One region of the Mucilaginibacter sp. CAU 1740 genome, then DNA from elsewhere that is predicted to be linked to it. Evidence: riboswitches for the same ligand, from Rfam matches in the RefSeq annotation. Region 1 holds a riboswitch; each other region holds the start of a gene.

The links. Region 1 has a riboswitch for S-adenosylmethionine ahead of AAFN85_RS31740 (protein-disulfide reductase DsbD domain-containing protein). Riboswitches for the same ligand answer to the same signal wherever they lie in the genome.
Region 2: linked by a shared signal. The riboswitch ahead of AAFN85_RS12295 (transmembrane 220 family protein) and the one ahead of AAFN85_RS31740 (protein-disulfide reductase DsbD domain-containing protein) in region 1 are both predicted to bind S-adenosylmethionine.
Region 3: linked by a shared signal. The riboswitch ahead of AAFN85_RS09755 (TlpA disulfide reductase family protein) and the one ahead of AAFN85_RS31740 (protein-disulfide reductase DsbD domain-containing protein) in region 1 are both predicted to bind S-adenosylmethionine.
Region 4: linked by a shared signal. The riboswitch ahead of AAFN85_RS26065 (O-acetylhomoserine aminocarboxypropyltransferase/cysteine synthase) and the one ahead of AAFN85_RS31740 (protein-disulfide reductase DsbD domain-containing protein) in region 1 are both predicted to bind S-adenosylmethionine.

The regions. Positions count from the first base shown of each region.
Region 1 covers NZ_JBDOQS010000025.1:12,533-14,733, forward strand. Annotated here, with positions in the region: gene AAFN85_RS31740 (protein-disulfide reductase DsbD domain-containing protein) at 525-971, opposite strand; SAM riboswitch class I at 1,172-1,280, opposite strand; gene AAFN85_RS31745 (family 2A encapsulin nanocompartment shell protein) at 1,428-2,201, shown strand, end outside.
Region 2 covers NZ_JBDOQS010000004.1:422,362-424,562, forward strand. Annotated here, with positions in the region: gene AAFN85_RS12290 (transglutaminase family protein) at 1-600, shown strand, start outside; gene AAFN85_RS12295 (transmembrane 220 family protein) at 587-1,012, opposite strand; SAM riboswitch class I at 1,320-1,435, opposite strand; gene AAFN85_RS12300 (SDR family oxidoreductase) at 2,088-2,201, shown strand, end outside.
Region 3 covers NZ_JBDOQS010000003.1:511,611-513,811, reverse strand. Annotated here, with positions in the region: gene AAFN85_RS09760 (DUF5995 family protein) at 1-584, opposite strand, end outside; SAM riboswitch class I at 801-914, shown strand; gene AAFN85_RS09755 (TlpA disulfide reductase family protein) at 1,008-1,577, shown strand; gene AAFN85_RS09750 (SusC/RagA family TonB-linked outer membrane protein) at 1,968-2,201, shown strand, end outside.
Region 4 covers NZ_JBDOQS010000015.1:3,983-6,183, forward strand. Annotated here, with positions in the region: gene AAFN85_RS26060 (aminotransferase class I/II-fold pyridoxal phosphate-dependent enzyme) at 1-666, shown strand, start outside; SAM riboswitch class I at 909-1,019, shown strand; gene AAFN85_RS26065 (O-acetylhomoserine aminocarboxypropyltransferase/cysteine synthase) at 1,269-2,201, shown strand, end outside.

The sequences.
Region 1 (2,201 bases):
TAATGGTGGGGTTAATTAGAATGCTGTAAAGATAGTAATAAATATGATAAATACAATAAAATCTATAGATTTAATAGAATATTTTTTTAATTATTTATGCTTTTATTAATTTCTTATCTTGTAAACGATCAACATCCTGGTCTGTACAGCACACGCCTGTTTTACCACCATAGCAAAGCAACGCACTTAGTACAGCCAGGATGTTGATCCTATTTCAAGATCAATTTCCGGTATAAACGGCGCGAATTAACAACAGTGGTAACTACAGAAAAGGATGCCACCATTCTGTACGCGGGCTTTAGTGATAAAATTAAATTTCGGTTTCATGGTATTAGTTTGTGTAAACCAGGTTTAAAGCAAGCGGCTTTATACCCGGCATGCTAACCATTTAACAGTTCAATTTGGTGGCTAATGAACTGTTAAACTATATTATTTGTTATTGATAAATTCGTTTAGTCTAAAGTCATAAGTTCAAAGTATAAAAAAAGAAAATAGACTTCAAACTTTCGACTTGAGACTTAGTACTATTTAACCGGGATGCTAAATTCTACATCCTCGGGCGGCAAACATTGTTGGTTACTGCATACCATATAATTTAGGGTACCGTTAACAGATACCTGCCCGTTTTTAAGCTTTACTTTTTGCTGAAAGATAACCGACTGCTCAAAATACTGCACATTCATACTGAATGCTTTTTCGTACTTGCTAACCGCCTTAGGTTCTGATGTATTGCCGTTCAGGGTATAATCATCACTTTTATCAAACCTGAACGAGGTTTTTACCGGCCCTCCATCAGCTACATTTTGCGAGTAGATGTGCCAGCCTTTATCAATAGTTGCTTTTATAAATACAACGGCCTGCTCCTTATCAATCTTTTTTGCCGCGTACGACCATTTTACCGGTGCAAGGATCTGCGAGTAAGCAACGGTGCCGATAATGGAAGTTAAAGCTGTAAATATGATTTTTTTCATTTGTTATAGATAGATGTTGTTTTTGTTGAAAGCCTAACAGGTAAATAATCAACAACAACAATTATCTATATAGCAGGTATTGATCAAGGGTTTTAAAGTTTTAGTGTATAAGCAGGTTTTCATCTCTTTTAGTCTTGTTTTTCATTCTCAATAAAACTTACCTGGAAAAGAGCCGTGGAGATATTGGTAAAACCTGTAGCATCTTATCTTTCTCCTTTGCGGGAGCAGGAATTAGCACCTTTTACATATTAGTTGTACAGGTTGCCAAGACTTCATGGGGCCTTTCCCTCCGTCTTTTCTGGATAAGTATTAAAGAACTGATGATGCAAACATACAATAAAATCTATTAATCCTATAGATTTTATATAATTTATTTTCTTATCATTGCAACACAGGTATTAACCATTGAAAAGCACCACCAAAATCACTCTTTAAAACACTTTATTAATTATCTAAATGCCCGATCAGAAACCAAAACAAACAGCCCTTGGCGATGTAGCCGCCAGGCAGTTGGCCGTAGCCACCCGTACCGTTCCGCAACTGTCAACCATTACCCCGCGTTGGTTAACACATTTATTAAACTGGATCCCTGTTGAGTCTGGTGTTTACCGCTTAAACAAGGTTGTTGATGCCAACAATGTAGAGGTTGATTGCTCCAACCGCGATGAGCGCGAACTGCCATCAACTTATGTTGATTACGAAGAAAACCCACGCGAGTACAACCTGAGCGCTGTGAACACAGTATTGGATGTACACACCCGTGTATCCGATCTGTACAGCAAACCTTACAACCAGATCAGCGAGCAGTTACGCCTTACCATCGAGATTGTTAAAGAACGCCAGGAAAGCGAATTGATCAACAATACCGAATATGGTTTATTGAGCAGCGTAGCACCATCTCAAAAAATAAAAACAAGGCTTGGCCCCCCTACCCCTGATGATCTGGACGAACTGATCACTAAAGTTTGGAAAGAGCCTGGATTTTTCCTGCTGCACCCTTTGGCTATAGCGGCTTTCGGTCGTGAATGTACCCGTCGTGGCGTACCGCCGCCAACCGTTTCCTTATTTGGTTCGCAGTTTATTACCTGGAGAGGCATCCCGCTTATCCCTTCTGATAAATTACCTATCGTTAACAACAAATCAAAAATTATCCTTTTACGCACAGGAGAGAGCCGTCAGGGCGTGGTTGGCTTGTTCCAGCCGGGCTTACCGGGAGAGCAATCACCAGGT
Region 2 (2,201 bases), on a different contig from region 1:
ATCAATGATTTTAGCTACGCTACCGAAACCCAGGTATCGGCACTTGATAGTTCGGTGTTGCCCTACCTAAATCCCAGCAGGTATTGCGAATCGGACAAGTTGTACCGGATGGCGCATAATATGTTCGGCCATATTACCAACCCATTTCAGCAGGTGCTTACCTTAACCGGTTGGATCAATAAGAATGTGCAATACCTTAGCGGCTCTACCACTTCGCAAACATCGGCGTTTAACACCGTTACCGAACAAGCCGGGGTGTGCAGGGATTTCGCGCATTTAGGGATAGCCCTTTGCAGGGCGCTTACTATACCGGCACGCTATTTTACAGGCTACGCCTATCAACTTTACCCTGCCGATTTCCATGCCTGTTTCGAAGCTTATTTAGATGGAAAATGGGTGCTGTTTGATGCTACTCAACTGGTACCGCTTAACGGCTTTGTTAAAATAGCCACCGGTTTTGATGCCGCGGATTCGGCAGTGGCCAATATTTTTGGTGATGTGATATTTAACAGCATGCAGGTAAGCTGCGAACTTGCCGACGATAATTTTGAGCCTTTTTATTACTACGAAGATAGTTTTACGGGAATCACCTACTTGTAGTTTTTTTGCTGTTCTTTTTAGATTTTATCGCAACCAACTTTTTACTTTCCTTTACCCCATATACCCAGTTAGCGCCTAAAACGGCTATACAGATCAACAAGCCAAAAAACTCGCGAACCTCTTCAACCCAGGGCTTTTCGGCTTTCATGGTTTGTACAAGGCTTTCGGCATGGTGAACTTCAAACCAATCGATCAAGCCGTTGCTGTCAAAAATTTTGTAGCCGGCATATCCCGCAAAAACAACAATACCAAAAGCATAACCAATGGGGAAAAACTCCTTTTTTGTGGCGAGGTAACAAAACCACGCGCAGTACAGATAAATGGGCATCCAGAGGTAAGGATCGGGATCGTTATATTGCAGGCCTGCAAAAATGATAAAAAGTACAACCCAAACAATGTTGAAGATCTTCATAAAGCAATCGCGATGATTTAAACCGGTTTTAACAGTTATGCGTAGGTAAGCACGGTTAAATATAGGGATTTACTTTTTGCTTTAGCAAGCCCGATGTTTAAATAGAAGGGCCTTATAACATGATATAGTTTATCCTGGTAGTATAAATCTATGGTCATTAATAACGAGAAATTGTGTTTGGGAAATTTGATGTCGCGGGCAGATTCGAACTGCCGTATAGGGTAATGCGGACCCCCACCTATCCTCTCGGTCACGCGACTTGAAAACTGTAATGATCACTTAATCAGATCGGTAGTGGGGCAGATATTAATTATCTCTCTCCTCGTTTTGCACAGGAGCAGGAATTAGCACCTTTTGCATTTTGCGGATGCACAGGTTGCTAAGACGTCTTTGGGCCTTTCCCTCAGTCTTTCTTGATAAGTCAATACAAAGAACGCTCTGTCGTTATTGACAATGCAAATATAAGAGTAAATTATATAATTCCTATAGTTTTAGTAGTTTATTTTGATTTTTATTTGTTTTGAATTGATTTTGAGGGTGATAAATTGCTTTTGATAAGCCTTTGGTTAGTAGTCCGGGTCGAAATTAAACGGATATGGCGGAGAGTTGTGTACCTCTGGCACACAAAAAATTACTTATTTGATAGCTACAAAGCTTTTGCACCTCTGGTGCATTCTGCTAATGGTTAATCATTTTGCACTTGTTTGTAACGAACGCAAAAGAAAAGATTTGAGATTTTAGGCACGCAAAGGCGCTAAGACGCAAAGATTTTTAAGTGAATAGTTTTATAGGCTTGCTGCATATAGTCTTTATTTTACAACTATTGATAAGAAAAACTTAGCGCCTTTGTGCGTTTACTCATCTGCTGCGGTTAAATCCGGTTTCCACAAAAAACTTTGCGTCTTAGCGTCTTTGCGAGCCTATCCCAAACCCACCACGAAAAAGCGTTAGCCTGCTTAACCCACTTCGCGTCTTAAAAAACTGAAATGATTACCATTTAATCTGAAGTAGTCACCATAATTTTTCCTGCTAACTATAGCAACTTTGTATTGTTAAAACATTAAAACAGAACATAATGAAAACAAATAAAATTGCATTAGTTACCGGCGGTAGCCGCGGCCTTGGCAAAAGCGCCGCCCTGCACATTGCCAAAAAAGGTTTCGACGTTATAATTACCTATCGCAGCAAA
Region 3 (2,201 bases), on a different contig from region 1:
TTGGCGTATAGTTCTTCGGCAAAACACCAGGCACCATCACGGGCATTATCGATGCTAAATTGGATGAGTACCGAATTGCTGTTACCCGCGTGCAGGCCAAGTAAAGAGAGCAGGGGGGATGATCGGTCAATTTCGCTCAGCACCTGGTAGGTTAGTGAGGATATGATGGTATTGATCATATTAAAATCATTATGCAGATCCTGCATCGGTTTATCTCCCGATACTTCAACTGCCGCTACCCCAAGATCAAGGTTGATATGGGCATTCATCCCCAATAACAAATGCTGTAAAATTAAAGGTGAGGAGCGCTTGGCTGTTTCAAACGCGAATTTCCAACAGGCCGATGGTTCGGCACCCTGTTGCCACAAAGTGTAGGCTTCGAGATAGCGGTTGGCAAAAATAACATCCAGCTTTTCCATCCGTGGGCCATCCTGAAACTGGCCGTTCCGAATGCCGTCGCGTACGCTGGCGGTCACTTTATAGTACAAAACCGCGAAGTAACCGAGGCGGTTGTTACTTTTCTTGCTATCATCAATAATAGTTTGCAAAGCGGTTATCACTTCATCAATGCTTGTTGCCTGCATAAGGTAGGTAGGGTTTAATTGTTGGTTAATGCGCTGTAAAATAGATAAATAACCGGCGTAATGCAAGCCTTGTAACGTTTTAATAATTAAATCCGCAATAGCCCGGCAGGTAATTTAAATGTCATTTGAAAGAAAAATATAATTAATTCTATAATATCTATGTGATTAGTAGTTTATTTATATATATTTGCACCATCAAATGGTTCTTTAATATTTTAATTATCAAGAAAGACTGAGGGAAAGGCCCTGTGATGTCTTAGCAACCTGTAAGCCCATTGTTATAAAGGTGCTAATTCCTGTCTGCCGGTTTTATGGCAGTGAAGATAATAAAAGTAAATAGCGCATGATTTACATACCGTGCATCTTCTCCTTTTATTCTCCGTTTTTCCTGATAATTAAGTATTGAGGTTAATACGTACAACGATGAATATTAAACATCTACTTTTTACTTTCTCGCTGGTTGTTACTACCGCGTTTGCATCGGCCCAAACAAAAACAGCTGCCAATCCTGCCGATGTGGATAGGGGATATATTGTAAAAGTTGGCGATACCGCCCCTGCTGATTTTGAACTGGCTTTAACCGATGGCACGAAAACATCGCTGAAACAACTGCGTGGCAAAGTGGTGATACTACAATTTATCGCAAGCTGGTGCAGTGTATGCCGCGAAGAAATGCCACACCTGGAAAGCGACATATGGCAGGCTTATAAAGATAAAGGCTTGGTGCTGATAGGCGTTGACCGCGATGAGCCGCTGGAAAAAGTAAAAGGTTTCCATCAGCAAATGAACATCAGCTATCCGCTGGCACTTGATCCCGGTGCTGATATTTTTGGCCGCTTTGCCAACAAAAAAAGCGGCGTAACCCGCAACGTGGTAATTGATAGGGATGGCAAAATAGTGTACCTCACCCGCTTGTATGATAAGCAGGAATTTGCATCAATGCTTAAAGCTGTTGATGCTTTGGTGAACAATAAAACCGCATCACTAAACTAAAACTATAAACACTATGGTGACCGGCTTGGCTGGTCGCCATTTACAAAAGCAACACTATCTATCGCATTTATATTTATACTATCGTCATGAACAAAACCATTACCCCCGTAGCACAAAGCGGCCTGGTTCCTGCCTCAAATTCATCATTGCAGTTTGCCTGCACAACCTCCTTTTTAAGTATGCAAAGCATGCGTTGTTGCTGTTGATCCTAAACAGCAGGTGATAAACGCTTAGGCCATTAGCGGCTTAAGGGCATGTTATCTACCTCAACAATCAATCAATTCTTTACAGTTTTAAGCTTTTCGGCAGGACTTTACACACCTGTTTCAGCTACTGCTATGCTTTGTTTAAGCTGTATCGACATTAAAAATCAATCACAATTATTTGATCATGTTAAAAATTTACAAAGTATTACTGGCAGTTTTATTGCCATTTATTCTCATCCAAACGGTTGCGGCGCAATCTGTTAAAATAAGCGGCCTGGTAACCGCCAAAGCCGATGGCTTACCCCTGCCCGGCGTAAGTGTATCAGTTAAAGGAAAAAATACCGGTAGCCAAACAGATGTGAACGGTAAATTTACGGTTACCGCCAATGTTAACGATGTACTTAGGATAGCCTATATC
Region 4 (2,201 bases), on a different contig from region 1:
GATATAAAAAAGGCAGTTGCAATTGCCAAAGCAAAAGGGATTAAAGTTTTGTGCGATAATACTTTTGCCACCCCAATTTGCCAGCGACCGCTTGAGTTGGGTGCCGATATAGTGATGCACTCCGCCACTAAATATTTCGGCGGGCATAGCGACCTGATGGGCGGAGCTTTGATCACAGCAGAGAAGAGCGACTGGTGGGCAAAAATTCGCCAGGTACAGGAAATGGGCGGCGCTATCCCCTCGCCTATGGATTGCTATTATTTGGTGCGCAGTATTAAAACTTTGCCGTACCGAGTAAAAGGTCATGTACAAAACGCGCAATTGCTGGCCGAATATCTTGAACAACATCCTAACGTAGAGAAAGTAATGTATCCCGGTTTGCCATCACATCCGCAGCATGTAATAGCTAAAGATCAGATGCTTGCTTTTGGCGGAATGTTATCCTTTATTATTAAAGGTGATGAAAACGATACGCATAACATCATCAATAAATTAAAACTCTTTATCAAAGCTACCAGCCTTGGCGGAGTTGAAAGTTTAATAGAACATCGCGCAACAGTTGAGGGGCCGGATACCAAAACGCCACGTAACCTGCTGAGGGTTTCGGTTGGATTGGAGCATATTGATGATTTGATAGCGGATTTGGAACAGGCCCTCGCTTGGTGAGGTGAAAGGCAAAAGGATAAAGGCGAAAGATAAAAGCATTTGGGAGGTCTGAAATATCCGCCTTACGAAAACCTTTTGCCTTTCGCCTTTATCCTTTCAGCTTAAAAACTCCTTTCGCCTTTGACCTTAATCCTCCTTTCTGAAATAAAATTTGGTACATAACCCCATAACCCCTTATATTCGCAACATTATTTGGTAGCAATACCAAAGTCGATCAATACTCCGCACATAGTTCGGGTTTTGATTTATAAAGAAGCGGCGAGAGATCAGGCTCAATGACCCGCTGGCAACCCTTCAATGTTGAAGAAGGTGCCAATTCCTGTCCCGGCAAATAACACCGGGGAATATAAATTTATAACCATGAAAAGTTTAATTAAATTTACGCAACACAACACTTTTTACACCTTAACTGGTAACGTACAATATATTAGCTCTCCTATTAGCTGTATTTGTATGTGTTGCTGCTGTTGATGCTTAGCGCACTCTTGTTTTCTATCTCCGGAAAAGGCGTGCATTGTTAAACCGGTTATTTCACAACCGGCTTTGTCAAAATCCATCTAACATTTAAAATCTAAATTAAACACATAAAAAATCACAAAACTATGTCTGCCTTAAAATTCGAAACACTACAATTACATGCCGGTCAGGAAGTTGATCCAACAACAGGTTCACGCGCTGTACCGCTTTACCAAACTACCTCTTACGTATTTAACAGTGCCGAACATGGCGCAAACTTGTTTGCCCTGAAGGAGTTTGGCAATATTTATACCCGCCTCATGAACCCAACTACCGATGTGTTTGAGAAACGCATAGCGGCATTAGAGGGTGGCGTTGCGGCATTGGCCACAGCATCGGGTCAGGCGGCCCAATTTATCGCGCTGAATAATATTTTACAGGCCGGAGATAACTTTGTTACCTCTCCTTTTTTATACGGTGGTACCTACAACCAGTTTAAAGTTGCTTTTAAACGCTTAGGCATCACAGTACGCTTTGCTAAAGATGATACCGCGGCCAGCATTGAGGCACTTATTGATGATAAAACAAAAGCTATTTACCTGGAAACCATAGGTAACCCGGGCTTTACCATTGCCGATTTTGAGAAAGTAAGCGCGGTCGCCAAAAATCATGATCTGCCTTTAATAGTTGATAATACTTTTGGCGCAGGTGGTTACCTGTTCCGCCCTATTGAACATGGCGCTAACGTGGTTGTTGAATCAACCACTAAATGGATTGGCGGGCATGGTACAAGTATAGGCGGCGCTATTATTGATGCCGGTAATTACAATTGGGGCAATGGAAAATTCCCACAATTCACCGAACCGTCTGAAGGCTACCACGGGCTGGTATTTAACGATGTATTTGGAATCGGCGGTCCGTTTGGAAACATTCAGTTTATTATTCGCGCCCGTGTGGAAGGCTTGAGGGATTTCGGTCCGTCGCAATCGCCGTTTAACGCTTGGTTGAATATCCAGGGATTGGAAACACTTTCATTAAGGGTTCAGCGCCATGTTGATAATGCTTTGCAACTGGCCAAA